Regions from separate parts of the Saccharopolyspora terrae genome, predicted to be linked through region 3. Evidence: riboswitches for the same ligand, from Rfam matches in the RefSeq annotation. Region 3 holds a riboswitch; each other region holds the start of a gene.

Region 1 (7,312 bases), on a different contig from region 3:
CGCGCTTGGCCCCGAGCTTGCGAGCCCGGTCCAGCCCGCCAGGGACGTCCGGCGATGCCAGGGAGATGAACGCGGTCTCAACCGTCTCGAAACCGCAGGTCTCCTGCAAGAGGCGTGAGACCTTGCACACCTCGGCGTTGGCGTCGGGGTCGGTCGAACCGCGGCCCACGAGAACCACTGCCGTGTCCGCCCATTCGTCGCGCGGGACCTGCTCGGCGATCCGCTCGGCGAGCAGCTCCAGCAGGATCGGGTGCGGGCCGAGCGGGCGTCCGAAGACGAAGGACGTGCCCGGGTGGCGGCGGACTTCGCGTTCCAGCGCGGCGGGGATGTCGCCCTTGCCGTGCCCGGCGGCGACCAGCACCAGCGGCACCGCGGCCATCCGGCGGTGGCCCTTGTCGGTGAGCTCGGTCCAGGCTTCGGTGACCGCGGGGGCGGACAGCTCGATGAACCCGCCCGAGCTGTCGACACCGGCTGCGGACATCCGGGCCTTGAGCCGTTCGAGGAAGGCGTGGAACTGCGCGACGCCTCGTTCGTCCACCGTGCCGTGGCCCACGACCAGCAGCGGTTCGGTCACCGGTTACCTCCAGGTTCTGCCCAGTAGAGCAGGGCGTTGATGGCGGCGGCGGCGATCGCCGCACCACCACGTTCGGTCAGGGTGCTCACGGCCGGTAGGCCGCTGCGCCGCAGTGCGGCCTTGCTGTCCACGGCGCCGACGAAGCCGACCGGGACTCCGACGATCAGCGCCGGTTCCAGTTCGCCGTTCTCGGCGAGCCGGAGCAGTTCGAGGAGCGCGGTGGGGGCGTTGCCGACGGCCCACACCGCGCCGCGCGGGTGTTCGGCCGCCGCGAGCCGCATCCCGGCCGCGGAGCGGGTGAGCCCTTCCGAGGCGGCGAGCTCGGTGACGCCCGGGAAGTCCAGGCCGATGCGGACCTCGCGGGCGGTGATGCCGGAGGCGACCATGCGCACGTCGGTGATCAGCGGCGCACCCGCCAGCAGGGCGTCGCGACCCTGCCGCAGCGCGGGTTCGTCCGCGACGACCTCGCCGGTCCAGCTGGGATCGGCGGTGGTGTGCACGACGCGTTCGACGACCGCCCGGGTCAGCGGTTCGAACCGGTCGAAGTCGGCTCGCGACCGCATGATCCGGTAGGACTCGGTCTCGATCGGATGGACTGTGCGCCTCATGGTCGTTCCTGTTTCCTATGCGATTTCCGCGCTTTTGCGGGCGGTGAACCGCCACCACGCCGCCGCACCGCCCCAGACCAGCAGGAACAGGCCCAGGGTCAGGTATCCGAGCAGCTCGAACTGGTCCGCGATCGCGGCGACCCCGCCGAGGAAGTCCAGTCCCGATTCGGCCAGGACTCCGCAGAGCACGACGAAGGCGACCAGCGCGGCGAGCCCCACGGTCAGCGCGGTGGTGGTGACGTTGACCCACAGCCGCCGCAGCGGCCGGGCCAGGGACCAGGTGTAGGCGCGGGACATCAGGATTCCGTCCACGCTGTCCACTGTGCACATCCCGGCGGCGAACAGCAGCGGCAGGCTCAGCACGGCGATGGCCGACAGGTTCGCGCCCGGGGTGACCATGGCCAGGACGGTGATCTCGGTGGCGGTCTGCATGCCGAGGCCGAACAGCAGGCCGATGCCGAACAGGTGCCAGGACCGGGCCACGCCCTGCATCCGGCCCCGCAGCACCCGCGCGAGCAGGCCGCGGCGTCCGAGGACGATCTCGACCTCGGCTTCGTCGATGGCGCCGCTGCGGGCGCGGCGCAGCAGCCGCCACGCGTCGCGCAGCACGAGCGCGTTGAGCACGGCGAGGGTGGTCAGCACGGCGACCACGATCAGGTCGACGGCGGTGGCCATGCGCACGCCGGTCTGCTCGGCCCACTGCTGGGCGGCGGGTCCGGCGATGAACGCGACCGCGCAGGCCAGCAGCATCACGACGCTGGCGTGGCCGAGGGCGAACCACATGCCGGTGGACACCGGACGCCTGCCGCGCTGCATCAGCAGCCGGGTGGCGTCGTCGATGACGGCGACGTGGTCGGCGTCGAAGCCGTGCCGCAGGCCGAGCAGGTAAGCGGTGGTGCCGGCGGCGGCGAGGCCTCCGGCGGCGCTGAACGCCTGCTCGTGCAGCAGGTAGGCACCCCATCCCGCGAGGTGGAGTGCTCCGATGGCGGCCAACAGGACCGCTGACTTCCGGCGCTCGCGCGCGCCCCAACCGGTGGTGTGCCGGCTCACTTCGGCATCCCGACTCATGGGATCTCCGACCTCCTGGGTTCTCCCGCCCGGGGTTCGGTGGCCGCGCGCCGCGGGTTCGCGGCACGGGGCCGGCGCGCAGTGTCCTGACTCCCGGATCGACGTGGTTCCCCCGCCTTCCAGCTGGTGACAGCCGTGGCGATGGGTGGGGACCACTCCCCGGTCACAGTGGCGGGACCGTCCCGGATTCGCACCGGGTTCCTGCACTGTCGGCGACAGTCATCCTTGCCTGATCTACGGTCCGAGGTCAAACCTGGTGAAATCGATCACGTTGCGTGATCTACGGGCTGCTCCCGTCGGCCGATGGCGCTTTCAACCGGCTCAATCAGGGGTACCCGGTCGGGTGAGCACAGTGCTCCGGCTCGATGCTGCGTCAAGGAGGCCACCATGAACGAGACGCACTCGATCACACTGAACCTGCAGGTCGTGGAGGCAGGGGCGAAGACGACCGCGGACGTCGGGTTCACCACTCCCGCCGGCCAGGCGCTGCACGGTCACGGCACGGCCCGCAGGCACCCCGACGACCCCGAGGTACCGCAGATCGGCGACGAGATCGCCATCGCGCGAGCCCTCTTCGAACTCGCCCACAAGCTCCTGGACAACGCCTCCAACGACATCGGAGACCGACTCCACAGGCGCGTCCACCTACCCGCCTGATACGTCGCACCCTCGGTGGTGGAGGTTTCAACCGAAACTTCCACCACCCGCTGGAGGGTCCAGTTGAAACCTCCACCCCGCTGATGACGACCCGGGGTGTTCACGCGACCTCGGCGAGGACGTCGCGGACGACGTGCGCGGCGACTTCGGCGACGTCCACGGGCAGGCCCGGCCTGGCGCGCACCCGGAGTTGAACGGGGTCCAGGCGCGGCAGGTCGCGGCGCTCGACCAGCCCGGCCGGCCGGGTCTTGGTCGAGGGCAGCAGCGTCACGCCGAGGCCGGCGCGGGTAGCGGCGAGCACGCCGGAGAGGTCGGCCGCTTCGCAGACCAGGTCGGGTCCCCTGCCGAGCGCGTCCATCGCCTCGATCGCGTGCCTGCGCAGCGTGCAGGGCTGGTCGAACACGACCATCGGCAGCGGCCGGTCCTCGGGCGGCGGCTGCCAGTCCGGGGCGGAGAACCACTCCAGCCGGAAACGACCCGCGTCGATGCTGCGGGAGCACACGGTGTCGTCGATGAGCAACGCGATGTCGATGCTGCCGCGGTCGACCGAGTCGGCGAGCCGGGCCGTGCGGTCCAGCCGGAAGCGGATCTCGCGGTCCGGGAACGCCGTGCGCATCCCCGAGGCCAGTTCGGGCAGGAGGCGGTCGGCGGCGTGCTCGGTGGAGCCGAACACCAGCGTGCCGCGCCCTTCGGCACCGAGCCTGCGCACCGCCTCGTCGTGGACGTCGAGGATGCGGCGGGCCTCGGCCAGCAGCAGCTCGCCGTCGGCGGTGAACCGGGCATGCCTGCCCTCGCGGACCACGAGCTTGCGGTCCAGCGCGCGTTCGAGCTTGCGCAGGTGCTGGCTGATCGCGGACTGCGTCAGGTACAGCGCCGCCGCTGCCCGGTGGAACCCGCCGCAGTCGGCGACGGCCACCAGGCTGCGCAGCGCGACGACGTCGAGCACTGCACTCATGCCGTCCAGCCTAGACCGATCAGGAAACGCGATCGATCGCGATTGCTTATCGTTGTTGGACGTGGCGGCGCAGGGCCGGAATTCTCTTGAGCATGCACACGTCGCGGTCGATCCCGCTCTCGCTCGCCGCACCGATCGTCTTCTTCTGGGCCAGCGGATATCCGACCGGAGCTCTGGGCGTGGCCGCCGCACCGCCGTTCCTGCTGACCGCCGTGCGCTTGACGCTGGCGGCTGCGGTGCTCACGGCGATCGCGCTGGTGGGCCGGGCGGTCTGGCCGACCGGCGGCAGCCTCGGGCACAGCGCCGCGGCCGGTCTGCTGACGCACGCGATGCAGTTCGGCGGGTGCTACGGCGGCATGGCCGCCGGGGTGCACGCCTCGGTGACGGCCCTGGTGATCTCGATGAACCCGGTGCTCACGGCCGCGCTGGCGGCGGTGCTGCTGCGGGAGCGGCTGAGCCGGTGGCGGCTCCTCGGCCTCGCGCTGGGCGTGCTGGCGGTGCTGGTCACCTTGGGCGGGCAGGTCGCGGCCGAGGGCGAGTGGAACCCGGCGATCCTGCTCACGCTGATCGGCCTGCTGGGCTTCTCGGCGGGCGGGCTCTACCAGCAGCGCTACTGCGGCGGCATCGACCTGCGCTCCGGCGCGGCCGTGCAGACCGCGGCCGCGGCGCTGGTGATCGGGGTGATCGCGCTGTTCGAGCACGGCCACGTCACGCACTGGGCGCAGGCCGGGATCTCCGTGCTGTGGCTGGTGATCACCGGGTCGGTGCTGGGCGTGAGCTGCTACCTGCGGGCGGTGGCGGTCGGCGGCGCGGCCCGGGCGAGCGCCCTGTTCAGCGCCGTACCACCGTTCACCGCCGTGCTCGCCTGGCCGCTGCTCGGCGAAACACCGTCGGTCGCAGTGGTTCTCGGCATCGCATTGGCGACCACGGCGTGCGTCCTCGGCACCCGCACCGAAACCCGCGAACCCGTCCGGACCTGACTCACCCGCGATCAGCCACCACGACCCCGGCCCGACACCGGTGGCTGCCCGATTTCAGTGGAAATCGGAACCCGGGCTTCCACTGAAATCCGGGACGGGTCTGCGACCCGAAGCCCGACGCGGCTACCTGCGCCGCGTCCGAGACGTGGCGTGCGCGAGGTCACGTGGCTCGTCGAATCCGCTCCCAGGCGTCCTGGACGTGCCTGCGCTCGGTCGCCGGTGAGCCGATGGCCAGTCGCAGGAGGGTTCGCCCACCGATCTTGGTGTGGGTGAGGTAGAGGTCGCCCGAGTCGTTGAGCGCGTTCATCACCCGGTGCGTGCGCTCGTTGGCCTCGTCCACCGGGAGGTCCGGGTAGCGCGGCCGGAAGCAGACCAGCGCGAACGGGTGCGGTTCCAGCAGCTCGAAATCGGGGTCCCCGCGCACCCATCCGGCGAACTCCTGGGCCAGCGCGACGGTGTCGCGGATGTGCGCGCGCAGCCCTTCGGCGCCGTACCAGCGCAGCACCGACCACAGCTTCAGCGAGCGGAACCGGCGGCCGAGCGGGACCTGCCAGTCCCGGTAGTCGATCACCTCACCGGATTCGCTGGCCTCGTTGCGCAGGTACTCCGGCAGGATCGACAACGCTTCGATCATCGGAGCCCGGTCGGCCAGCCACAGGGCGCTGCAGTCGAAGTTGGTCAGCAGCCACTTGTGCGGGTTGGTGCAGTAGGAGTCGGCGAACTCGGCGACCCCGTCGTTGATCCAGCGCAGCTCCGGGCACACCGCCGCGACACCGGCGTAAGCGGCGTCGACGTGCAACCAGACGCCGCGCCTCCGGCAGACCTCGCCGATCTCGCGCACGGGGTCGATGGCGGTGGTCGAGGTGGTGCCGATCGTCGCGCACACCATCGTCGGCACCGCACCGGCTTCCACGTCCGCGGCGATGAGCTCGTCGAGGTGGCGCGGGTCCATGCCGAGCGTTTCCGGGTCGGTGTCGACCACCCGCACGTTGTCCGCGCCGATACCGGCCAGCCGCGCCGCCCGCTCCAGCGAGGAGTGGGTGTGCGCCGAGACGTAGAGCGCGTGGCGGCGGGTGATGCCCCTGCGCGCGACGTCCTCACCGGTCCGCTGCAGCGCGGCCAGGCAGGCGACGAGCACGGCGCTGGACGCGGAGTCCTGGATGACCCCGCCGCCGGCCGCGTCGGTGCGGAAATGCGCCGGCAGACCCAGCAGTTCGGCCAGCCAGTCCACGACGACGGTCTCCAGCTCGGTGCAGGCCGGGCTCGTCGCCCACACCATGCCCTGCACGCCGAGACCGCTGGAGAGCAGATCACCGAGGATCGACGGGCCGCTCGAGTTGGCCGGGAAGTAGGCGAAGAAGCCCGGGTGCTGCCAGTGCGTCACACCCGGCAGCAGGATCTCGTCGAGGTCCCGCAGGACCTGGTCGAAGTCCTCGCCCCGTTCCGGAGGATGAGCGGGGAGCGCGTCCCGAACCTCCCCCGGCCCCACCTGCGAGCGCACCGGGAACGACTCGATCCCCGCCCGGTAGTCCGCGATCCAGTCCACGACCTGCTTGCCGACCCGCCGGAACTCCTCCGGCGACATGTCACCACCCACCCGACCACCCTGCCACCCCGCACGCGATCAGCGCAGGAGGTCGATGGCGTCTCTGGGGCAGATTTCGACGCATTCTCCGCAGGACGTGCAGGCTTCTGCGAGGACGTACGGGCGGCCCGGGGCCGGGCGGAGGGCGTGTTCCGGGCAGGTGAGCAGGCACGCGCCGCAGGCGGTGCAGGCGTCGGTGATGGTCAGCGGATCAACGGACATCGCCCGCCATCCAGCGGTAGCCGCGCGGGGTGACCATCCGGCGACCGACCACAGTGGACTGCGAGGAGCCGACGACGACCGTGGTGAACATGTCCACGTCGGCCGGGTCGAACTCGTCGATCGAGGCGCACCAGACCTTCTGGTCCGCGCGGCTGGCCTGGCGGACCGCGCCGACCGGGGTCGTCGCCGGACGGTGCTCGGCGAGGATCTCCAGAGCGCGGCCCAGCTGCCAGTGGCGCTGCACCGAACGCGGGTTGTAGAAGCAGACCACCAGGTCGCCCTCGGCGGCAGCGCGGACCCGGCGCTCGATCATCTCCCACGGGGTGTGCAGGTCGGACAGGCTGATCAGCGCGTGGTCGTGGCCGAGCGGGGCGCCCAGCAGCGCCGACGCCGACAGCGCGGCGGTCACGCCCGGCACGCCGACGACCTCGATGTCCACGTCGGCCTTCTCCAGCGCCGGGCTGGCCATCGCGTACACGCCCGCGTCGCCGGAACCGATCAGCGCGACCGCGCGGCCCTGCTTGGCCAGCTCCACCGCCTCGGCCGCGCGGGCCTCCTCGGCACCCAGGCCGGTGGCGCGCTCCTCGGTGCCGGGCCGCAGCAGGTGCCGGACCTGGTCGAGGTACTGGTCGAGGCCGACGACCACCGACGCGCGGCGCAGCT
Region 2 (7,312 bases), on a different contig from region 3:
GACCCCGATCGACCAGCCCTGGTTCCACCCGCGCAGCGCGAGGCCGAAGGCGGCGGTGGACTTCCCCTTCATCTCACCGGTGTGCACGACGACCAGCGGCCGGTTGCGGCGCTGGCGGGTCGTGAGTCCATCAGCTGGCACGGAAGAAGGCTGTCCCTGAGGCATGCACCGACCCTAAGAGGTTGCTAACAGTGACCTGCGTGGCGGTGCAGGTAGCGGAACCTCACACGCCCTCTGGCTCCGGGATCCGCGACTGATGCATGCCAATGCACGGCGCTGCGGCTGTCCTCCCCAGAGGGCGTGTGAGAACCCGCGGCGGTGCAAGTTGCCCAGGTGGCCGAAATGCGAAGGTCCCAGGGCACGGCCCCGCATGAGGTGGGCAACTTCACCGCTGCGACCGGCGTTCGACGCGTGAAGATGGACGAGCGTCCCAGAACTAGGAGCCGCCGCATGCCCACCAGACCGCCTCTGGTGCTCTCCGCAGCCTCGTTCATCAGCAGTTTCGACCGGTTCGCCGTGACCCCGATGCTGGTGCTGATCGCGCTGAGCATGCACGTCCCGATCGCCTCGGCGGTCACGGTCGCCAGCGGCTACTTCCTGGCCTACGGACTCTCGCAACCGCTGTGGGGAATCCTCTCGGACCGCTTCGGCCGGATCCCGATCATGCGCGCCACCTTGCTGGCGGCGGCTGCCACGGGCCTGATCTCGACGTTCGCGCCGTCGCTGCCGGTGCTGATCGCGGCGCGCGTCCTGGCGGGTGCGTTCATGGGCGCGGTGGTCCCCACGACGCTGACCTACGTCGGCGACACGGTCTCCCAGCAGAAGCGCCAGAGCGCGTTGTCGGACCTGATGGCGGCCCAGGCGGTGGGCACCGCCATGGCGACGGCGGTCGGCGGCGTGCTGGCCCACTGGCTGGACTGGCGCGTGGTCTTCGCGGTCCCTGCCCTGTGCGCGGCGGTCTGCGCGCTGCTGCTGCGCGGCCTCCCGGAACCCGACCGCGCGGCGGTGTCGGGCGGGGTGGGTTCCCACATCGGCGGAGTCCTGCGCAACCGCTGGGCGCTGCTGGTGTTCGGCCTGGTCTTCGTGGAGGGCGCGGTGCTGCTGGGCACCATGACCTTCTTGGCGTCGGCGCTGGTCAACGAGGGCTTGGACGTCGCTGTGGCGGGCTTGGCCACGGGTGCCTACGGCGTGGGCGTGCTGGTGTTCTCCCGGGTCGTCAAGGCCATCAACTCCCGGGTCCCGGTCCCCCGCTTGATCGCCATCGGCGGCACGCAGATGATCGTCGGCTATGCCCTGGTCTCCGTGGACACCAACCTCGCCACGGTGATCATCACGGCCCTCCTGCTGGGCGGAGGCTGGTCCTTCATGCACTCCTCCCTGCAAGCCTGGGCCACCTCGGTCGCCCCGGAAGCACGAGGAACGGCCGTGGCCCTCTTCGCCTGCGCCCTGTTCCTGGGCAGCGCAGCGGCCTCCGCAGCAGCAGGCCCCCTAGCAGACCACGGCAACTACACGATCCTGTTCACCACAGCAGGAGCAACAGCAATCCCCCTGGTAGCCACAGCCACCTACGCAAGACACCGCTACCACCAAAAACAACCAACCCCAGCATGAACCGTCAGGCAAGCACCGAAGGTGCTTTCTCCTTCACCACCTGAGCAGCTGGCACCGCCGGGGGTTCTGAGCGGTGCTGTGGCGAGCACGCCGCGACGCCGTGTATTGGCATACATCAGGAGTGGCGCGCGGAGTCCACAGCGCCGCTCAGGTTCCCCCACCCGCACCGCTGAGCAACTCAGCCACGGAAGACAAAAAGAAAGAGCCCCGCGCTCAACCGGCCTGGGGGTCGCTGGGAGCGCGGGGCACTTTGGAGGTCCACCCCTGGGGGTCAGGTGGACTGGCGGTCACCGTACCAATCCGACCGTTGGGTCGGTACTCACAGGGTTGAATCTCGTAACCAAAACGAGACTAAGCGGCCAACCCGCTGTCACCGCTGACGGCGCGCACGACTCCGGCGACGTGTTCGGCGGAGAGCTCTTCGAGCCGCAGGCTGGGTCCGCCCAGGGCTGCGGCCACCTGGTTCGCCAGTCCGAGCTTGACGGGACCGTTCTCGCAGTCGACCACCACGGAGGCGGTTCCGGTGCCCGCGAGCACGCGTGCGGCGCGCAGGGCGTCGTCGACGGCCTGCTTGCTGCCGGTGGCTCCTCGGACGCCGACGGTGGCCTTGCCGTCGGTGAGCAGCACGACGAGCGGCCGGCGCTGCGGGTCGCGGGTGCTCTCGGTCTGGATGACGTGCTGGGCGCGCAGCAGTCCGTCGGCGAGCGGGGTGCGTCCGCCGGTGCGCATCCGGCGGAGCCGGGCGGCGGCGATGTCGACCGACGAGGTGGGCGGCAGGGCGACTTCGGCCTGGTCGCCGCGGAAGGTGATCACGCCGACCTTGTCCCGCCGCTGGTAGGCGTCGCGCAGCAGGGACAGGACGGCGCCGCTGACGGCGGTCATCCGGTCGCGGGCGGCCATCGAGCCGGAGGCGTCGACGGCGAAGAGCACGAGGTTGCCCTCACGGCCTTCGCGCAGGGATCGGCGGACGTCGTCGGGGCGCAGGACGAGGCCGGGTCCGCTGCGTCCGCGCGCGGCTTGGTGGGGCGCGGCCGCGGCGAGGGTGGCGGTGACGTGCAGTCCGTGCCCGTCGACGGTCGTGGCGCGGGTGGTGCGCCCGCTGCGGGAGCGGGCGCGAGACCGGCGGCCGGGTGCGCCTTCGCCGAGTCCGGGCACTTCCAGCAACCGGGCGCGGAACGACTGCCCGGCGCCGACGGGGGCGCGTTCGGAGTCGCCGCCACCGGGCTGCTGGTCCTGCTCCTCGCCGCCACCGCCTCCGGTGGGGCCGGTGGGCTCGTCCTGGGGTTCGCCGCCTCCGCCGGGACCGCCGTCGGGTCCTCCGTCGGGGTCGTCGTCGGGGTCTTCCGGCGGCTGGTCCTCGGCCTGCTCGGCCGCGTCGGAGAGGGCCTGCTGCAGCTGGTCCTCGGCCATGCCGGGTTCGTCGAACGGGTCGCGGCGGCGCCGGTGCGGCAGGGCGAGGCGGGCGGCGGCTTCGACGTCCTCCTCGGTGACGGCGTCGGCGCCGCGCCAGGCGGCGTGGGCGATGGCGGTGCGCGCCAGCACCAGGTCGGCGCGCATGCCGTCGACGTCGAAGGCCGCGCACAGCGCGGAGATCCGGCGGAGTTCGGAGTCGGGCAGCACGACGTCCTCGACGCGGGCGCGGGCGGCGCGGATGTGCTCGGCGAGTTCGGCGTCGGCGTCGGCCCAGTGGGCGGCGAACCCGGCGGGGTCGGCTTCGAAGGCGAGCCGGCGGCGGACGACCTCGGTGCGGGTGCCGACCTCGCGGGAGGCCGCGACCTGCACGGTGAGCCCGAAGCGGTCGAGCAGCTGCGGCCGGAGCTCACCCTCTTCCGGGTTCATGGTGCCGACCAGCAGGAACGACGAGGCGTGCGAGACGGACACGCCGTCGCGCTCGACGTGGGCGCGGCCCATGGCGGCGGCGTCGAGCAGCAGGTCCACGAGGTGGTCGTGCAGCAGGTTGACCTCGTCGACGTAGAGCACGCCGCGGTGCGCTCCGGCGAGCAGGCCGGGCTGGAAGGCGCGGACGCCTTCGGTCAGGGCGCGTTCGAGGTCGAGCGAGCCGATGAGCCGGTCCTCGGTGGCACCGACGGGCAGTTCGACGAGCTGCGCGGGCCGCCGGGTGGCGGTGTCGCCGTGCGGCGCGTCGGGGCACTGCGGGTCGGGCGCGGTGGGGTCGCAGCCGAAGCGGCAGCCGTCGACGACGTCCAGCGCCGGCAGCAGCGAGGCGAGGGCGCGCACGACGGTCGACTTGGCCGTGCCCTTCTCGCCGCGCACCAGAACACCGCCGATGCGCGGGTGCACCGCGTTGAGCAGCAGCGCGAGCCGCAGGTCGTCGTGGCCGACCACGGCGGAGAAGGGGAAGCGAGGGGCAGCGGACATGCCGGTGTGGTTCCTTCCTCGGGGTGCGGACGCCCCGCTGTCGGGAACAAGGGGCCGCAGTGTCCTGACTCCCGGATCGTCACGTCCCTCCGGCCTTCCCAGGTCACCCCGGTGGCTCGCGCGGGAGGTCCGCTCCCCGGTCACAGTGGCGCCGACCGTGCCGGACTCGCACCGGCTTCCTGCCAACACCCCTTGCAAACGGATTCACCGACATCGTCCCAGACGTCGATCAAGCGCCCAACCTTCCGGCGCCCCAACTCACAGTTCGGAGTTGGGGGTGGTTGCTTTGCTTGGCGGTGCCAGCAGCAGAACCTGAGCGGCTCCGTGCACTCCGTGCGCCACTCCTGATGTATAGCCAATACACGGCGTCGCGGCGTACTCGCCACGAAGCCGCTGGAGAACCCGCGGCGGTGCCAGCTGAGTCCCACGCCTAAAACGGACACCGCATCCCTGAAGGCACCTCAGCGTCCGGCGGTCACGCCCGCGCGGCGGGGTTCGCGGCGCATGTCGACGTGCGGAATGCCGTCTTCGAGGTATTCGTCCCCGGTCTCGACGAAGCCGAAGGAGGCGTAGAAGTCCTTGGCGTAGGTCTGGGCGGACAGCACGGCGGGCGAGTTCTGCACCTCGGCGACGGCGGCGCGCATCAGCTTGCGGCCGATGCCCAGGCCGCGGGCGCTCTGGGAGGTGCAGACGCGGCCGATGCGGTAGGTGCCGTCGGGGTCTTCCAGCAGCCGCAGGTATCCGAGCACGTAGTCGTCGGCGGAGTCGACCCAGAAGTGGCGGGTGGAGTCCTCCAGGTCGCGCCCGTCGAGCTCGGGGTAGGGGCACTCCTGCTCGACGACGAAGACGTCGACCCGCAGCCGCAGCATCCGGTAGAAGTCGGAGGCGTCGAGGTCTGCGGTGTAGGCGCGTTGCACGGCGGTCGCGAGCGGCTGAAGGGTCACCCTTACCTGGATATCACAGGACTTCCCGGTTTCCCGCACTCGCCAGCGGCGGGAGTTGTGCAGACCACTCGCCCGCCGCTCACAACGGGTAGTTCGACAGCCTGGTGTAGACGCCGGGCGTGCCGGGACGACCGCAACCGGTGCCGTAGGACACCACGCCGATGAGCCGCCCGCCCGCGACGATCGGCCCGCCGGAGTCGCCGGCGCAGGCGTCGCGCCCGCCTTCGGGGTATCCGGCGCAGAACATGCTGCGCGGGTCGTAGTTCGGGTAGGCCGAGCGGCAGGCCTCGTCGGCGGCGACGGGCACCTCGACGGAGCGCAGGCTGTCCGAGTTGGGGCCGTTCTCGCTGGTCCGGCCCCATCCGTAGACGCGGGCCATGGCACCCGGTTCGTACGGCGCGGTCTCACCGGGCGCGACCACGGGGAGCGGGCGCTGCGGCAGCGGTGCGCTGAGCTTGAGCACGGCGAGGTCGTCGCCGGTGGTGAAGTCCTCGTAGCCCGGGTGCACCCACACGTCGTCGACCTCGGCTTCGCTGCCCTGCGAGCTGCGCAGGTCGGTCCGCCCGGCGATCACGCGGACGTCCTCGGGCGAGCGCTCGGCCCCGGTGAGCGGATCGTGCGCGCAGTGCGCTGCGGTGACGACCTCACCCGCGCGGATCAGGGTGCCGCCGCAGAACTGGTTGCCGTACCGGTCGGTCAGCGCGACCACCCAGGGCGCGTCGTCGGTGGTGCTGCCCGAGCCGCCGAGGATCCGGGACTGCGGCTGGTCGTCTCCGGTGATCGCCGGGTCCGCGTGGGCGGCGGGGCTCGCGCCCGCCAGGGCGGTGACCGCTCCGGCGATGGCGAGCGCGCGCAGCGCACGGGTCTTGTCGGCGGATCCCTGTTCGTCGCGGCCCAAAGTCGGTGCCTCCAGCTGTCGCGGTCATCGGCGGAGCGGACACACCGTAATCGCACGCACACCGAAACATCACGAGTCGCAACTCACAGTTTCGCCGGAAAATATTTCGTTAAACTCGACTCCGGAAGCAAATCCTTTCGCGAATGTCGCCGTTGGCAGTCGCACCTCCATCCCAGGGCATCGCGGAACCGGGGTACCTCCACCACCGGCACCCGCCGATCTCACCTGACCGGATGACGAGAAGAACCTGATCAAGCGATGTGGCAGTGCGTGCTGCCCGAAGTGGAGAGGAAATCGCCGTGCTCCTGGACACGACGCCGTTGCCCGCCTTCCTGCTGGCGAGCGCGGTCGTGATCATCACACCGGGAGTGGACGTCTTCCTGCTGCTGCGCACGTCGCTGAACCACGGCCGCAAGGCGGGACTGCTGGCGCTGGCCGGAATCCACACCGCCAGCGCGCTGCAGGTCGCGCTGGTCATCTCCGGGCTGGGCGCGCTGATCACCCAGGCGCCGGGCGTGCTCGTGGCGCTGAAGTGGGTGGGCGCGGCCTACCTGCTCTACCTCGCGGCCACCATCGTGCGCGGGTACTGGCTGACCAGGCGCGAGTCCGGCTCGCTGGACGTTCCGCCGCCGGATGACACCAACCCCTACCTGCGCGGCCTGCTCAGCAACCTGACCAACCCGAAGATGCTGCTGTTCAGCCTCGCGTTCCTGCCGCAGTTCGTCGGTGCGTCCACGCAGCCGGCGCTCCAGCTGGTCGCGCTGGGCGTGTTGTTCCTGGTGCTGGCGGCGATCTGGGAGGTCACCATCGTGCTAGCCGCCGCCGGGATCGCCGACCGGCTAAAGAACCCCCGAGTCTCGAAGTCGCTGGACGCGTTGAGCGCGACGGCTTTCGTGACCATCTCGATCGGTCTCGTCGCGAGCTGACAGCAGGGTCAGCAGCGCCAACCCGGCCAGCACGAGCAGCACCACCGGCACCGCGACCACATCCGAGAGCAGGCTGATCACGAACGGCGTGCAGAACCCCAGGTAGGCCAGCACCCACATGATCGCGGTCAACCCTGCCAGCTCGGACGGTCCGGCGATGCGGCCCACCATGGTCAGGCAGTAGGTCGAGACGAAGCCGTAGCCGGTGCCCAGCGTCAGCGCGGCGAGCAGGCCCAGCCACGGCTGCGCCTGCCACGCCGCGACGGCGGCCAGCACGAGCCCGGCGGCGATGGCCAGCAACCCGAACACGGCCGTCGCCCGCACCCCGCGCCGGGCGATCCGGCGAGCCCAGGGCTGCACGACCGCGCCGAAACCGGGCGCGCACAGCGTCGACACCCCCGCGTAGAGCACCTCGTAGCCGGGCGCGTGGACGGTGACCTGGGCGGGGAGCACGGCGAAGCCGACCGTGGGGCACAGGAAGATCCACGGCGCGACCGGCGCCACCCGGCGCAGGAACCGCGGATCGCGCACTCCCCTGCCGCGCGGTGCTCCGG
Region 3 (7,312 bases):
CGTCCAGCGCGACCCACGTGGAGAAGTCCACGCTGCGCGGCACCGACGGCAAGCTGAACGCCGTTCCCGCGGCGGCCTGCTCGGTCGAGGACCCCGATTGCGAGGCCTGCCAGTGATCCCCCAGGAGAAGGAGCTCATGAGCACCACCACCGGACTCGGCACCATCGACCGCGACGGCGGGCGGGTCGACGTCTCCGAGAAGGCGATGATCAACTCCCGGGCGGACGTCAACCAGCTGCTGCCGCTGAAGTACGGCTGGGCCTGGGACAAGTACCTCGCGGGGTGCAACAACCACTGGATGCCCACCGAGGTGTCGATGCAGGCCGACATCGCGCTGTGGAAGTCCCGCGACGGGCTCACCGAGGACGAGCGCACCATGCTCAAGCGCAACCTCGGGTTCTTCGCGACCGCGGAATCGTTGGTGGCCAACAACATCGTGCTCGCGGTCTACCGGCACCTCACCAACCCGGAGTGCCGGCAGTACCTGCTGCGGCAGGCCTTCGAGGAGGCCGTGCACACCCACACGTTCCAGTACATCTGCGAGAGCCTCGGGCTCGACGAGGGCGAGCTGTTCAACGCCTACCGGGAGATCCCGTCGATCGCCGACAAGGACGCGTGGGCGCTGCGCTACACCCAGAACCTGGAGAACCCGGAGTTCGCGACCGGCACGCCGGAGGCCGATCAGGCGTTCCTGCGCGACCTCATCGCGTTCTACGTGATCTTCGAGGGCATGTGGTTCTACACCGGGTTCGCGCAGATCCTGTCGCTGGGCAGGCGGAACAAGATGGTCGGGATCGCCGAGCAGTACCAGTACATCCTGCGCGACGAGTCGATCCACCTGAACTTCGGCATCGACTGCATCAACCAGATCAAGCTGGAGAACCCGCACCTGTGGACCCCGGAGTTCCAGCAGGAGGCGCGCACGATGCTCCGCGAGGCGTGCGAGCTGGAGAACGCCTACGGCCGGGACACCATGCCCCGCGGGATGCTCGGGCTGAACTCCGAGGTGTGCGAGCAGTACATGCGGTTCATCACCAACCGCCGCTGCGCGCAGCTCGGCCTGGAGCCGGTCTTCCCGGAGACCGACAACCCGTTCCCGTGGATGTCGGAGACGATGGACCTGAAGAAGGAGAAGAACTTCTTCGAGACCCGTGTGACGGAGTACCAGTCGGGCGCGGCGCTCACCTGGGACTGAGGGGCGGTTCTGGTCCGAACCGACCGGACTTCGATCGTGGACGGTTCGGACCGGAACTGCCCGGTGCACCATCACCAGGGCCGCTGGTGGTGGGGACCCCGCTGGATCAGGGGCGGGTGCGGTGGGCTGCGTCGGTCATGTTGCGCAGCGCCGGTTCGACCTGCGGGTAGTCGCGGGTCTTGAGACCGCAGTCCGGGTTGACCCACAGCCGGTCGGCCGGGACCGCCTTGAGGGCGGCCCGCAGGAGCTCCTCCATCTCCTCCTCGTCGGGCACCCGGGGTGAGTGGATGTCGTAGACGCCCGGCCCCACGCCCCGGTCGAAACCGACCTCGTTGAGGTCGGCGAGGACCTCCATGCGGGAGCGGGCCGCCTCGATGCTGGTGACGTCGGCATCGAGCGCCACGATCGCGTCGATGACGTCGCCGAACTCCGAGTAGCACAGGTGGGTGTGGATCTGGGTCGCCTCGGCGATCCCGGAGGTGGCCAGGCGGAACGACTCCACCGCCCACTCCAGGTAGGCCGGCCGCTGCTCGGCCCGCAGCGGCAGCAGTTCGCGCAGCGCGGGCTCGTCGACCTGCACCACGCGGATCCCGGCGGCCTCCAGGTCGCGGACCTCGTCGCGGATGGCGAGCGCGACCTGGCGGGCGGTGTCGGCCTGCGGCTGGTCGTCGCGGACGAACGACCACGCCAGCATCGTGACCGGCCCGGTCAGCATTCCCTTGACCGGCTTGTCGGTGAGCCGCTGCGCGTGCGCCGCCCACTCGACGGTCATCGGTTCCGGTCGCCGCACGTCGCCGAACAGGATCGGCGGCCGCACGCACCGGGAGCCGTAGGACTGCACCCACCCGTTGTCGGTGGCGGCGAAACCGTCGAGCTGCTCGGCGAAGTACTGCACCATGTCGTTGCGCTCGGGTTCGCCGTGCACCAGCACGTCCAGGCCGATGTCCTCCTGCAGCGCGATGACCCGTTCGACCTCGTCGCGCATCCGCTGCCGGTAGGTGGCCGCGTCGATGCGCCCGGCGCGCAGCGCGGCGCGCGCCTTGCGGACGTCGGTGGTCTGCGGGAACGATCCGATCGTGGTGGTCGGCAGCGGTGGCAGGCGGAGCGACTTCTGCTGCGCTTCCCGCCGCTTCGCGTAATCGGTGCGACGGGAGTCCTGCGGGCGCAGCGAGTCGAGTCGCGCGCGAACGCGGTTGTCGCGCACCCGCTCCGCCCGCACCCGGTCGGCCACCGCCGCACGCGCCTCGATCAGCTCGGGCTCGACGACCTCGCGGCCCTCGCGCAGAGCCCGCCCGAGGGTGACGACCTCGCGGACCTTCTGCGCGGCGAACGACAGCCACGGCTTGACCTGCGGATCGAGGTTGGTCTCGGCGTCGACGTCGTAGGGCACGTGCAGCAGCGAGCAGGACGTGCCGATGCTCACCTCACCGGCCGAGCCGAGCAGCGTCGCCGCCGCGGTCATGCACCGGTCGAGGTCGGCGCGCCAGATGTTGCGGCCGTCGATCACCCCCGCGACCAGGGCCTTGTCGCGCAACCCGGGTGTGGCGACGACTCGGTCCGCAGTGGACGGTTCGGTGACCAGGTCCAGGGCGAGGCCCTCGATCGGCGCGGCGGCGAGCACGCCGAGCGCGTCACCGGGATCGCCGAAGTAGCAGGCGGTGAGGATCGCGGGGCGTTCGGCGAGGTCGCCGAGGCGCCGGTAGGTGTTGCGCAGCGCGTCGAGCTCCTGCGGGGTGCGGTCGGCGGCCAGCGCGGGCTCGTCGAGCTGCACCCACCGGGCACCGGCCCGGTGGAGTTCCCCGAGCAGCTGCTCGTAGGCGTCGGTGAGTTCGGCGAGCTTGTCCAGCGGGTCGAAGTCCTCTTCGGACGGTTTGGACAGCAGCAGGAAGGTCAGCGGCCCCACCAGCACCGGCCGGATCTCCACCCCGAGCTCGCGCGCCTGGAGGAACTGCTCGACGGCGGTGCGGTCGGTGAGCGAGAAGCTCGTGTCCGGACCGATTTCGGGGACCAGGTAGTGGTAGTTGGTGTCGAACCACTTCGTCATCTCCAGCGGCGGCACGGCCTCGGTGCCGCGGGCCATGGCGAAGTAGGTGTCCAGCGCGCCGAGCCCCAGCTCGGCGTAGCGGCGCGGGACGGCGCCGAAGGTGACGGCGGTGTCCAGGACGTGGTCGTAGTAGGAGAACGTGTTGCCCGGCACCGAGTCGAGGCCGGCTTCGGCCAGACCCCGCCAGGTGTCCTCCCACAGCCGGCGCGCGACCTCCCGCAGGTCCGCCTCAACGCTGCGGCCCGCCCAGTAGGACTCCAGGGCGCGCTTGAGCTCCCGGTTCGGGCCGATCCGGGGATGTCCGAGTACGGTGGATCCGATCTTGCTGGTCAACGCTCTCTCCTCGCGAGCTCGACGTGGTCGGTCGAGGACTTCGCGACAGGCACGCGCCGACCAGCGGACGCACGTCGCCCGCTGATCGTCCGCCAGGCCCTCCCGCGAGACCTCGGACCAGCGCGCACCGTCGGTGCGCGCGCCGGTGGCAGGTCTTCGGACTCGCGGGCACCCGGTCTCGTCTGCAAGACCGGTCCTACTGGCCGTCGCTTCCCGGACGCGTGACGTCCAGTGCGTGATGACGGCGGTCGTTCCCGCTCACCGCTGCGGGGCAGTCCCGGATTCGCACCGGGTTCCCTCTTGCCTCGTCCCATCGCGCTCACCGCTCGACCGGACGAACCACCAGCACCCTCAGGCTAACCATCCGCGGGCACGAGACAACCCCGCGCAGCTCCCGGCGCGGTCCCCGTCTCGGCTCTGAGCTCCCGTTCGACACCTGGAGGAGATCCCGATCACGCCGGTGCTCAGCCGGTCTTGGCGGCACCGATGGTGAAGGGCGTGCCGAACGGGTCCTTGATCTCGGCGATGCGGCCGTAGGCCATGTCGTAGGGCGGCTGGACCACACCGCCCGCGTCGGCGGCGCGTCGCGCGGTGGCGTCGGCGTCTTCGACCATGAACAGCGTGCCCCAGGACGAAGCGGGGGCCGACGGGTCGCCGAGGATGCCGCCGATCTCGTGGCCGTCAGGTCGGCGCAGGAACGTGAAGTCGTCCTCGCCCAAGTACCCGTCGCTGTCCAGGCTGAAGTCGAAGACCTTCGGGTAGAACTCCCGCGCCGGACCCGGGTTCGGGGTGACGAGATCGTTGCGCAGCAACGTGTTCGGCTCGTTGACCAGGCGGGCGCCGACGTGGCGGTTGCCGTGCCAGAGCCCGAACTGCCCGCCGACCGGGTCGGAGAGAATCGCCATCCGGCCCTTGTCCATCACGTCCATGGGCGGGGTGATCACGTGGCCGTCGGCGGCCTCCGCCTTGGACACGGTGCCGGCGACGTCATCGGTGGCGAAGTAGACGTTCCACCAGAACTCGGTCGCTCCCGGGTCGTGGTTGGGCATGAGCGCGGCGACTTCCCTGCCCCGGAGCAGGCACATCGTGTAGCGGCCCGTCTCCTCGGGCCCCACGTCGAACTCCCATCCGAACACGGCGCCGTAGAACTGCATCGCACGATCGAGGTCCGGGGTCCCCAGATCGATCCACGCGGGCGTCCCGTTGGGCTGCACCGCATCGACTTCCGCCATGACTCCTCCTCAGCTTCCGGGAACTGCCACGACGGTAACCAGCGGCCCCGACAAATCGCCCACCGAGCGCGGGAGTGTCACCCCTGGTGACGCGGAGGAGCGCTCAGGACTTGATCGGGGACCACGCCCGCAGCCACGTGTCGGGATTGCTGAGGTCCGGGGTGGCCGTCGCGTTGCGCACGACCGGAACGCGCATCAGCATCCCGAAGTTGTCCGGGTCGGCGATCCGGTGCTTGAGGCGCTCGTGGTTGCGCTCGCGCAGCTCGGGGTCGGTCAGGCAGCGGACCGCGCCGAACCCGCCGCGGGTGAACACACCGCTGCACAAGGTCAGGCTGCGCCGCACGTTGTAGGGGTTGGGGAAGCGCGCCAGCATGCCCACGTCCTCGATGAGCCGGTCGTCGTGCAGCGTCGGCCGGTACTGCCGGGACTCCTCGGCGACCTCGAAGACCTCTCCGTGCCCGAGGTCGTCGACCTCGACCTGGCGCACCGGGAGGCCGAAGCGCACCTGCCGCCGCATCGGGTTCATCGCCGGGCTGCCCAGCAGCACCAGGTGCGCCTGCAGGTCGTGGGGGTCGATGCGGCGGGCGATGTCGAAGCGCACGTCCGACACGGGGTTCAGCGCCCGGACGTGCCCGTAGAGCTCGATCAACGAGTCGCCGTCGGCGTAGGAGGACATCCCGATGTAGTTGCGCCGCTCGGGCGAGGCCAGCGGCGAGAGGTTCCGGGCCGGAACGCGCCCGGTGAGGATGCGCACCGGACCGCCGTCGGGGAACCTCCAGAAGTCCGAGAACCCCTGCGCCGAGGCGGAATCCTCCGAGTGGGACCGCAGCGCGTCCAGCTCCTCCTTGAGCTTCGCGCGGACCCGGCGCTCCTGCTCGGAGAGCGAGGCCGGTGACGGAAGTTTGCCGTTCCTCGCGGGGTTCTCGGCCGCGAAGAAGGTCGCGTAGTCGCCGAGCCGCGGCGGTGGCGGCACCTTCACGCCGCCTTCCCACTGCGAGACGCTGGAGACCGCCACGCCGAGCACCCGCGCCAGCTTCCCCTGCGTCAGACCGTGCCCCTGGCGCAGTTCCCGCAGCCGTGCGCCGAGACCGGACCGCTGTGCACTCACCACCGCTGCCTCCTCGCGATCAGGTCTTCGGTCGCCACTCGTAGAGCCGGTTCGCCGGGTTCTGCAGGTCGGGCGTGCCGGTCACGTGCCGCATCACCGGAACCCGCATCAGCACCCCGAAGCGGTCGAGGTCCTCGACGTTGTCGCGGAGGTAGGAGAGGTTGCGGTCCCTGGCCTGCGGATCGGTCAGGCAGCGCACCGCGCCGAACCCTCCCCTGGTGAACACGCCGCTGCAGAAGGTCAGCGTGCGGCGGATGTTGTTCGGGTTCGGGATCCGCGCGAGCATTCCGACGTCCTCGACCAGCTGATCACCGCGGAAGCCGGGTTTGAGCCTGCGCTCGCCGTCGATCTCGAACACCGACCCGTCGGGGACGTCCTCGTCGGGGACCTGCCGGACCGGCCACTCGGCGGTCAGCCACTCCACCCACGGGTTGGCCGCGCCGCTGCCCAGGAACACCAGGTGGGCGCGCAGGTCGTCGTCGCCGAGGTTCTCGAGCCGGATCTCCACCTCTGAACGCGGGTTGGCCGCGCGCACCGTCCCGAACAGCTCCACCGCGGCGTCGAGGTCGGCGCAGCGGGCCAGCGACAGGAAGTTGGGCTCGCTGGGGGTGCCCAGCGGCGACCAGTGCTTCTCGCTGAGACCGCCGGTGACGATGAGGACCGGCCCCCCGTCGGGGAAGTGCCAGAAGTCCTGCCTCGCTTCGGCTTCCACGGGGTCGCGCATCTCGTCCAGCGCCGTCCGCAGCCGGTCGAGCTCCTGCTTGAGCCGCAGGCGCTCTTCGCGCTGCTCGCCGGTGAGCTGGTTCTCCGGCGGGACCCCGCCGGTGGTGGCGCCTGCGGCGAAGAACGTCGCGTAATCGGCCAATCGGGTGAGCGGCGGCAGTTTCGCCCCGCTCTCCCAGGAGGAGATGCTCGACACCGCGACTCCGAGGGACCGGCCCAGCCGAAGTTGCGTCATACCGCGGGATTCGCGCAGCTCGCGAAGTCGCGAGCCGAGCCGTCCGGTTCCGCCCTGGTTCCCGGGACGGGCCATCGCGCCGTCTCCTTCACTCCGTTCGGATAATTTCACCAAACTTCACTGAACCGCTGAAGACCAGCAGATACTGACACCTCGGGTGCATAACGGCAAGTCGTTGCCCCACAAAGACATTGACGGTTTGTTGAGGTAATCGCATACTGACGGCGTCGCGTTTCACTCGGCGGAGAAGAACTTCAACGAAGAAGTGAAATTTCACCGCGGAGCGGGCGCTCGGCGTCTCGGATCCATCGGAGGCGCGGCCGGCGAATCGTCGGCCGGACATGCGAACGCCCCCGGAAATCGTTTGGCCACGACCGGGGGCGCTGCGCGCACTCACGATCACCCTCACAACGGGAAACACCCGTGAAGGGAGCTCGCATGT
Region 4 (7,312 bases), on a different contig from region 3:
AGGTCGGCCTTCTGCTGGGCAGCTTCGGCGGACTTGCCCAGCGCCTTGCCGACCATGTCCAGCTGCTGGTCCCACGTGGTCAGGTAGCTCTCGCCGCCCGGCGGGATGCTCACCACCGGAACGCCGAGCCGGTTGAGCAGGTTGTAGCGCTCCTTGTCGCCGCTGGCGCGGGTGTCGAGGATCAGGTCGGGCTGGAGCGCCGCGACGGCCTCCATGTCGACCTCCATGGTGCCGAGCATCTTCGGCGGCGTGGCGTAGCGCTTGTCGGCGGGGATCCACGGCGGGACGCCGTCACCGCCCACCGGCAGCCAGTCGGCGGCACCGACGGGCTGCACCCCGAGGCTCAGCGCGGTTTCGGCGTCGCCCCAGCCCAGCGCGACGACACGCTGGGGACGCTCCGGAACGGTGACGTCACCGAACGCGGTCTTGATGGTGACCGGGAACTGGCCGTCCGCCGATGCGGCGGCGGGCTCGTCGTTCTCGGGACCGGCCGCGCCGCAGCCGGTCAAGGCGATTCCCAGCAGGACTGCCATGATCAGCCCCAGGGTCCGCATCCAGCGCATTTCCACACCTCGCAGTGAGTTAAGTGCGCCTAACCTAACTAACGCTCCGTGTGGAGTCCACCCCGAGATCTACTCGCTGTGACCGACGTTCGTCACATTCGTCCACACCGGACGATCGACTGCTCACCCTCGGTTCATGAGCAACTTCCGGCCGGGTCGTGCGTTGAGCCTCACGAAGGCCCGGTCGGGGCGTTCGAGGGTGCGGAAGGACGCGATCGCGATGGACAGGCTCAACGGCAAGCGCGTGCTCGTGACAGGTGGGGCGTCGGGGATCGGGCAGGCCAGCGTGCTGCGCCTGCTCGACGAAGGCGCCAGGGTGCTGACCACCGACATCGATGAGACCGGGCTGAAGGAGACCTCGCGGCGCGCGGCCGCGGCCGGCACGTGCGACCTGCTGGGCACCCTGCCCCTGGACATCTCCCAGGAGGACGCCGTCGACGCGACGGTGCCGGCCGCGGCCGAGCAGCTGGGCGGGCTGGACGTGCTGGTCAACGCGGCGGGAATGCTGCACAGCGCGCACACGCACGAGTGCTCGCTGGAGCTGTGGAACCGGATCCTCGCGGTCAACCTCACCGGCACCTTCCTGGTCACCCGCGCGGCGTTGCCCGCGCTGCTGGAGACCGGCAGCGGCGTGGTGATCAACTTCAGCTCGACCTCGGCGAACTTCGCGCACCCCTACATGGCCGCCTACGCCGCGAGCAAGGGCGGCATCCAGTCGTTCACCCACAGCATCGCCCTGGAGTACGCCAAGCAGGGCCTGCGCGCGGTCTCGCTGGTGCCCGGCGGGATTCGCAGCGGCATCACCGAGACCACCGCGGACAAGCTGCCCGCCGACACCGACTGGGACCTGTTCACCAAGCTCTCCCCCGCTCTCGGCAGCGGATTCGCACCGCCGGAGCACGTGGCGGGCGTGGTCGCGATGCTCGCCTCCGACGACGGCGCCTTCATCACCGGCACCGAGATCCGCGTCGACGGCGGCACGCACCAGTAATCCACACCCCAACTTCCACTGAAACCCGGCACCCAACTTCCACTGAAGTCGGGTACCCGACTTCCACAGAACCCCGGCACCCGACTTCCACTGAAACCTCGTACCCGAGTTCCACTGAAATCGGGTACCGGAATTCCACTGAGATCCCGGACCCGACATCCACTGGAACCTCGTACCGCTGGTCAACGGGTGATGCTGCGCGCGGAGTGCGCCTGACTCACGACGTCGAGGTGGTCCGGCGCAGCGGCCGCCGGATCGACCGCGCCCCGGCCGGTTAGACTCGATCGCGAGCCGGTCGTGCCACGTGTGGCCGATGGGAATCCGGTCGGAAGCCGGAGCTGACGCGCAGCGGTAGGGGTGACGGGCGAGCCCGAGCCACTGGATCGCACTCGATCCGGGAAGGCGGCTCGCCCGGTGGAGCCCGAGCCCGAAGACCTGCCGGCTCCCCGGACCCGCACCGGTTCCGGGAATCGGCCGACCAGGTCTCGCGCATGGGCCTGGGGTGAGGATTTCCGCACAACGTGTTCTTACGCTGGACGCGCACGGGCTTGATGCTGCTCTGCGCCACCGCACTCGCCGCCTGCAACGCTCCCGCGACGGAGTCGGCTCCGCCTCGGGTGTCGCTGCCCAACTGCGACGGGCACGTCTCGGTGTCCGAACCACCGCGCCGCGCCGTGAGCCTCAACCAGTCGACCACCGAGATCATGCTGGCGCTGGGCCTGGCGGACCGGATGGTGGGCACCGCGACCTGGACCGATCCGGTCGATCCGGCGCTGGCCGCCGAGAACTCCCGAGTACCGCGGCTTTCCGACAACAACCCGTCGTTCGAATCGGTGCTGGCCACCGAGCCCGACGTGGTGCTGGGCGCCTACCAGGCGGTGTTCACCGACGAAGGCGTGGCCTCGCGGGAGCGCTTCGCCGAGCTCGGGGTCCCCACCTACCTCTCCCCCTCCAACTGCTTTCCCGAGGAGGCACCGCTCGCCGAGCCGGTCGAGCTCGACGACATCTACCGGGAGGTGCAGGAGATCGCCACGATCTTCGACGTCCCGCAGCGCGGCGAGGCGCTGGTGGCGCAGCTGCGGCAGCGGGTGGCCGACGCCCAGCGCAAGGCCGTGCCCCACCGGGACACCTCGGTGCTGTTCTGGTTCGCCCGCACCGAATCCCCTTACGTGGCAGGATCAACCGGATCCCCGGCGATCATGACCCGCACCCTCGGGGTGCGCAACGCCTACGAGGACGTGCGCTCGATGTGGCCGCAGGTGTCGTGGGAGGACGTCCTCGCCCGCGACCCCGACCTGCTGGTGCTCGGCGACCTCACCCGCGACGGCGAAGGCGATTCCCTGGCCGCCAAGCAGGAATTCCTGCGCACCGACCCCGCGATGTCACGGCTGCCCGCCGTCGGCGAGGGCCGGTGGATGGGCATGACCGGCACCGAGATGAACATCAGCATGCGCACGATCACCGGGATCGAGCGGCTCGCCGACCGGTTGGCCGAGCTGGAGCGTCGGTGAGGACCGGGCGCCTGCCCTCCTCGCTGATCGTGCTGGTCGGGATTCCGCTGCTGCTGCTGTCGATCGCCGTGGCGGTCACGCTCGGACCGGCTCCGCTGTCGGTGACCGACGTGGCCGGTGTGGTGGGCGCACGGCTGGGCCTGGGCGAGACCGACGTGTCGCGGATCGGACAGGGCATCGTCTGGCAGCTGCGGTTGCCGCGCGCGGTCCTCGCGGCGATCTGCGGCGCCGGGCTCGGGGTGTGCGGCGCGGTGCTGCAGTCGCTGCTGCGCAACCCGCTCGCCGATCCGTTCCTGCTGGGCGTGTCGGCGGGCGCCTCGACCGGCGCGGTGCTGGTGGTGATCCTCGGGCTGGGCGCGGGCGCGATCGGTGTGACCGCGGGCGCCTTCGCCGGTGCGCTGGTCGCGTTCGCGCTGGTGATGACCTTGGGCGCGGTGGCCGGTGGCACCACGACGCACCTGGTGCTGGCCGGTGTCGCGGGGACTCAGCTGTTCTCGGCCCTGACGTCGTTCGTCGTGATCACCTCGGCGGACGCCGAGCAGACCCGGGGCGTGCTGTTCTGGTTGCTCGGTTCGCTCTCGGGCGCCCGCTGGAACGACGTGGCGGTCTCGGGTGCGGTGTGCGCGGTCTGCCTGCTGCTGTGCCTGTCGCGGGCCGGGGCGCTGGACGCCTTCGCGCTGGGGCACGACACGGCCGCAGCACTGGGCGTGCACGTCACGCGGCTGCGGATCGTGCTGCTGGTGGCCACCGCGCTGCTGACCGCCACGCTCGTCGCGGCGGCGGGTGCGATCGGGTTCGTCGGCCTGGTCCTGCCGCAGGCCGCGCGGCTGCTCGTGGGCCCGCGGCACCGCGCGCTGCTGCCGGTCACGGCCGTGCTGGGCGCGATCCTGCTGGTGTGGGTGGACGTCCTGGCGACCACCGTCGCCGCGCCGCAGGAGGTTCCGGTGGGAGTCATGACCGCGCTGGTGGGCGTTCCGGCCTTCGCCGCGCTGCTGGCCCGGCGCGGCCGAACCACCTGAGCGTCCCGCGACCGCTCACCGAAATCCCCTACGCTGCACGCGTTGCGAGGCGTCGACGAGTCTGCGAGGGATCAGATGAACCAGCCGGTGGCGTGGGGTGTGCTCGGCTGCTCCGGAATCGCCGAACGACGAATGCTGCCCGCGCTCCACGAGATCGAGGGTTCCCGGATCGCCGGCCTCGCCAGCCGGGCGCCTGCCAGGGCCGAGCGCTTCGCCGCCGAGCACGGCGGGACCGCGATGAGCTACGAGGAGATGATCGACTCCCCCGCGATCGACGCGGTCTACCTGTCGCTGCCGAACTCGCTGCACTTCGAGTGGGCGCGACGCGCGCTGCGCGCGGGCAAGCACGTGCTGTGCGAGAAGCCGATGACGATCTCGGCCGAGCAGACCGGTGAACTCGTGGCGCTGGCGGCCGAGCGCGGACTGCTGCTGCGGGAGAACTTCGCGTTCCTGCACCACCCGCAGCACGAGGTGGTGCGCGAGCTCGTCGAGCGCGGGCGGCTGGGGCGGTTGCGGACCTTCAGCTCGGCCTTCGGCGTTCCGTCGCCGCGCGCCGGGGACATCCGCTACGACCCCGAGCTGGGCGCGGGATGCCTGCTCGACGTCGGTGTGTACCCGATCCGGGCCGCGCAGCTGATGCTCGGCGAGGGGCTGACGGTGGCCGGTGCGACGCTGCGGGTCGACACCGACACCGGCGTGGACATGGCCGGGCACGCGCTCCTGGTGTCGGAGAACGGGGTCTTCGCGGATCTGGAGTTCGGCTTCCAGCACGCCTACCGCTCCCGCTACGCGCTGTGGGGCGATGCGGCGCACCTGAGCCTGGAGCGCGCGTTCACCCCGCCCGCCGAACACCGCCCGCTGCTGCGGCTGGAGGAGCAGGACCACGCCGAGGAGTTCACGCTCGACGCCTCGCACCAGTTCCGCGATTCGCTGGCCTCCTTCGCCGGTGCGGTGCGCGACGGCCGGACGCCGGAGATCGAGCGGTCCTGGCTGCGCGGAGCGCGGGAGACGGCGCGGCTGGTCGAGGCGATCCAGGAGACCGCGGTGCGGGTCCGGCAGCGGGGCGCGGTCCCGTCCTGAGCGGTTCGGGTACCTTGGTTAAGTCACACGACTTAACCAAGGGGGACCGCTCGTGCCCGAAGCAACCGAGCCCGCCGTCATCGAGGTCGACCGCCGCCGGAGCGGGTTCGGGCCGGCTCCCGACGTGGAAGCCGTCCGCGACGGCGCCGGAATCGTGCGGGTGCCCACCCCGTTCGGCCCGCCCTCGTGGCTGCTGACCCGCCACGAGGACGTGCGCCGGATGCTCGGCGACACCGCCGGTTTCAGCAACGGCTGGACGACCGCCGACCTGGTCGGCGGTGCGAGCCTCGACCCGCGCCACCTCTCCGGCGACGGCAGCGGGAACCTGCTGTCGATGGACCCGCCGGCGCACAATCGCCTGCGGCGCATGCTGACCCCGGAGTTCACGGTCCGCCGGATGCGCCGCATGGAACCGCGCATCACCGAGATCGTCGACGAGCACCTGGACCTGCTGGAACGGCACGGCAGCCCGGCCGATCTGGTGTCGCAGTACGCGCTGCCGATCCCGTCGCTGGTGATCTGCGAGCTGCTGGGCGTGCCGGTCGCCGACCGTGACGAGTTCCAGGAGCGCACCCGAAAGCAGCTCGACCTCACCGTCTCCGACGACGACAAGGTCGAGCTGGGGCGCGAAGCGCAGGCGTACATGACCGACCTGGTCGAGCGGGCCCGCCGCGATCCCGGCGACGACCTCATCGGCATGATGATCCGCGAGCACGACGAGGAGCTCACCAACGCCGAGCTCATCGGCGTGGCGAACCTGCTGCTCGTCGCCGGCCACGAGACGACCTCCAACATGCTCGGCTTGGGCACGCTGGCGCTGCTGCGCCACCCCGACCAGCTGGCCGCGGTGCGCGACGAGCCCGAGTCAGTTCCGGGCGCGGTCGAGGAGCTGATGCGGTGGCTGAGCGTGGTCAACTCCGGTTCGCCCCGGCTGGCCACGCGGGACGTGGAGCTCGGCGGCGTGACGATCCGGCGCGGTGACCTGGTGTCGTTCAACCTCCCCGCCGCCAACCGGGATTCGGGCCTGGTCGCGGATTCGGACCGCTTCGACATCGCCCGCCCCGCCAACCAGCACCTCGGGTTCGGGCACGGCATCCACCACTGCCTGGGCGCTCCGCTGGCGCGGATGGAGATGCGCATCGCGTTCCCGGCGCTGCTGCGGCGGTTCCCGACCCTGCGGCTCGCAGACGAGGAAATCGCGTGGGCAAGCGATCACGCCATCTACGGACTGAAGGAGCTCCCGGTCGCATGGTGAGCACCCGCTTCCCCGGCTTCGGCACGCCGCGAAGCGAGCGCTGGTCCATGAGCAGGCTCAACCCGCCGAGCCCGCTGTGGGGGTCCAACGGCATCACCTTCGGACCCGACAAGCGGCTCTACGTCGCGCAGTTCCTGGCCGGCCAGATCAGCGCCGTCGACGGGACCACGGGTGAGGTCGAGGTCGTCGTTCCCGCCGACGGCCCGGTGCAGGCGCCCGACGACCTCGCTTTCGGCTCCGACGGGTCGATGTACATCGCCGACATCACCCCGCAGCGGGTGTGGCGCCGCTCCCCCGACGGGGAGTTCACGTTGCTGTCGGAGGAGATCCGGGTGCCCAACGGCATCACGTGCGTGGGCGACCGGCTGTTCGTCAACGAGATGCGGCCGGGCGGGCGCGTCGTGGAGCTGCTGCCCGACACCGGCGAGATCGTGGTGCTCGCCGAAGGTCTGGCGATGGGCAACGCGATGCAGCAGGGACCCGACGGTTCGCTGTACTACCCGCACATGATGACCGGCCAGGTCTGGCGGGTCTCCCCGGACGGCGGCGACCCACAGGAGGTCGCCGACGACGTGCACGAACCGGTGGCCGTGCGCTTCGACCACGACGGCGCGCTGGTGGTGCTGTCGCGGGGCGTGACGGGCATCGTCACCCGCATCGACCCGGACACCGGACGCCGCAGCACCATCGAGACCGGTGTGGCGGGCATGGACAACGCGGCGTTCGACCGCGAGAACCGGATGCTCGTGTCCAGCTACGGCAGCGGGGGCGTGACCCAGGTCGACGCGCTGGGCACCCGGACGGTCGTGGGCCGGGGGTTGCACGGTCCGTTCGGCGTGGCCGCCGACGAGGCGGGCCGGGTCTACGCGGGCGATCACTTCCGGCTCGCCGAC

What was found. A riboswitch is a leader RNA that binds a small molecule or an ion and turns the genes downstream of it on or off. The one in region 3 is predicted to bind cobalamin.
Region 1: it holds a riboswitch for cobalamin, as region 3 does, so the genes downstream of both, E1181_RS23785 (HoxN/HupN/NixA family nickel/cobalt transporter) here and metE (5-methyltetrahydropteroyltriglutamate--homocysteine S-methyltransferase) in region 3, are expected to answer to the same signal.
Region 2: it holds a riboswitch for cobalamin, as region 3 does, so the genes downstream of both, E1181_RS23855 (putative cobaltochelatase) here and metE (5-methyltetrahydropteroyltriglutamate--homocysteine S-methyltransferase) in region 3, are expected to answer to the same signal.
Region 4: it holds a riboswitch for cobalamin, as region 3 does, so the genes downstream of both, E1181_RS08880 (ABC transporter substrate-binding protein) here and metE (5-methyltetrahydropteroyltriglutamate--homocysteine S-methyltransferase) in region 3, are expected to answer to the same signal.

What each region holds. Positions count from the first base shown of each region.
Region 1 covers NZ_SMKS01000054.1:1,789-9,100, forward strand. Annotated here, with positions in the region: gene E1181_RS23775 (sirohydrochlorin chelatase) at 1-574, opposite strand, end outside; gene E1181_RS23780 (precorrin-8X methylmutase) at 571-1,182, opposite strand; gene E1181_RS23785 (HoxN/HupN/NixA family nickel/cobalt transporter) at 1,198-2,250, opposite strand; cobalamin riboswitch at 2,330-2,454, opposite strand; gene E1181_RS23790 (DUF1876 domain-containing protein) at 2,638-2,907, shown strand; gene E1181_RS23795 (LysR substrate-binding domain-containing protein) at 3,008-3,862, opposite strand; gene E1181_RS23800 (DMT family transporter) at 3,955-4,842, shown strand; gene E1181_RS23805 (aminotransferase class I/II-fold pyridoxal phosphate-dependent enzyme) at 5,003-6,427, opposite strand; gene E1181_RS23810 (DUF362 domain-containing protein) at 6,467-6,649, opposite strand; gene cobJ (precorrin-3B C(17)-methyltransferase) at 6,639-7,312, opposite strand, start outside.
Region 2 covers NZ_SMKS01000054.1:16,435-23,746, forward strand. Annotated here, with positions in the region: gene cobO (cob(I)yrinic acid a,c-diamide adenosyltransferase) at 1-165, opposite strand, end outside; gene E1181_RS23850 (MFS transporter) at 451-1,611, shown strand; gene E1181_RS23855 (putative cobaltochelatase) at 1,963-3,990, opposite strand; cobalamin riboswitch at 4,026-4,198, opposite strand; gene E1181_RS23860 (GNAT family N-acetyltransferase) at 4,452-4,934, opposite strand; gene E1181_RS23865 (S1 family peptidase) at 5,014-5,832, opposite strand; gene E1181_RS23870 (LysE family translocator) at 6,132-6,758, shown strand; gene E1181_RS23875 (MFS transporter) at 6,672-7,312, opposite strand, start outside.
Region 3 covers NZ_SMKS01000019.1:28,604-35,915, reverse strand. Annotated here, with positions in the region: gene E1181_RS13530 (ribonucleoside-diphosphate reductase subunit alpha) at 1-116, shown strand, start outside; gene E1181_RS13525 (ribonucleotide-diphosphate reductase subunit beta) at 137-1,195, shown strand; gene metE (5-methyltetrahydropteroyltriglutamate--homocysteine S-methyltransferase) at 1,302-3,572, opposite strand; cobalamin riboswitch at 3,703-3,931, opposite strand; gene E1181_RS13515 (VOC family protein) at 4,037-4,804, opposite strand; gene E1181_RS13510 (helix-turn-helix domain-containing protein) at 4,908-5,912, opposite strand; gene E1181_RS13505 (helix-turn-helix domain-containing protein) at 5,932-6,945, opposite strand; gene E1181_RS13500 (hypothetical protein) at 7,309-7,312, shown strand, end outside.
Region 4 covers NZ_SMKS01000009.1:127,150-134,461, forward strand. Annotated here, with positions in the region: gene E1181_RS08870 (iron-siderophore ABC transporter substrate-binding protein) at 1-563, opposite strand, end outside; gene E1181_RS08875 (SDR family NAD(P)-dependent oxidoreductase) at 784-1,554, shown strand; cobalamin riboswitch at 1,830-2,011, shown strand; gene E1181_RS08880 (ABC transporter substrate-binding protein) at 2,076-3,065, shown strand; gene E1181_RS08885 (FecCD family ABC transporter permease) at 3,062-4,084, shown strand; gene E1181_RS08890 (Gfo/Idh/MocA family protein) at 4,160-5,164, shown strand; gene E1181_RS08895 (cytochrome P450) at 5,217-6,419, shown strand; partial or broken gene E1181_RS08900 (outer membrane protein assembly factor BamB family protein) at 6,413-7,312, shown strand, end outside.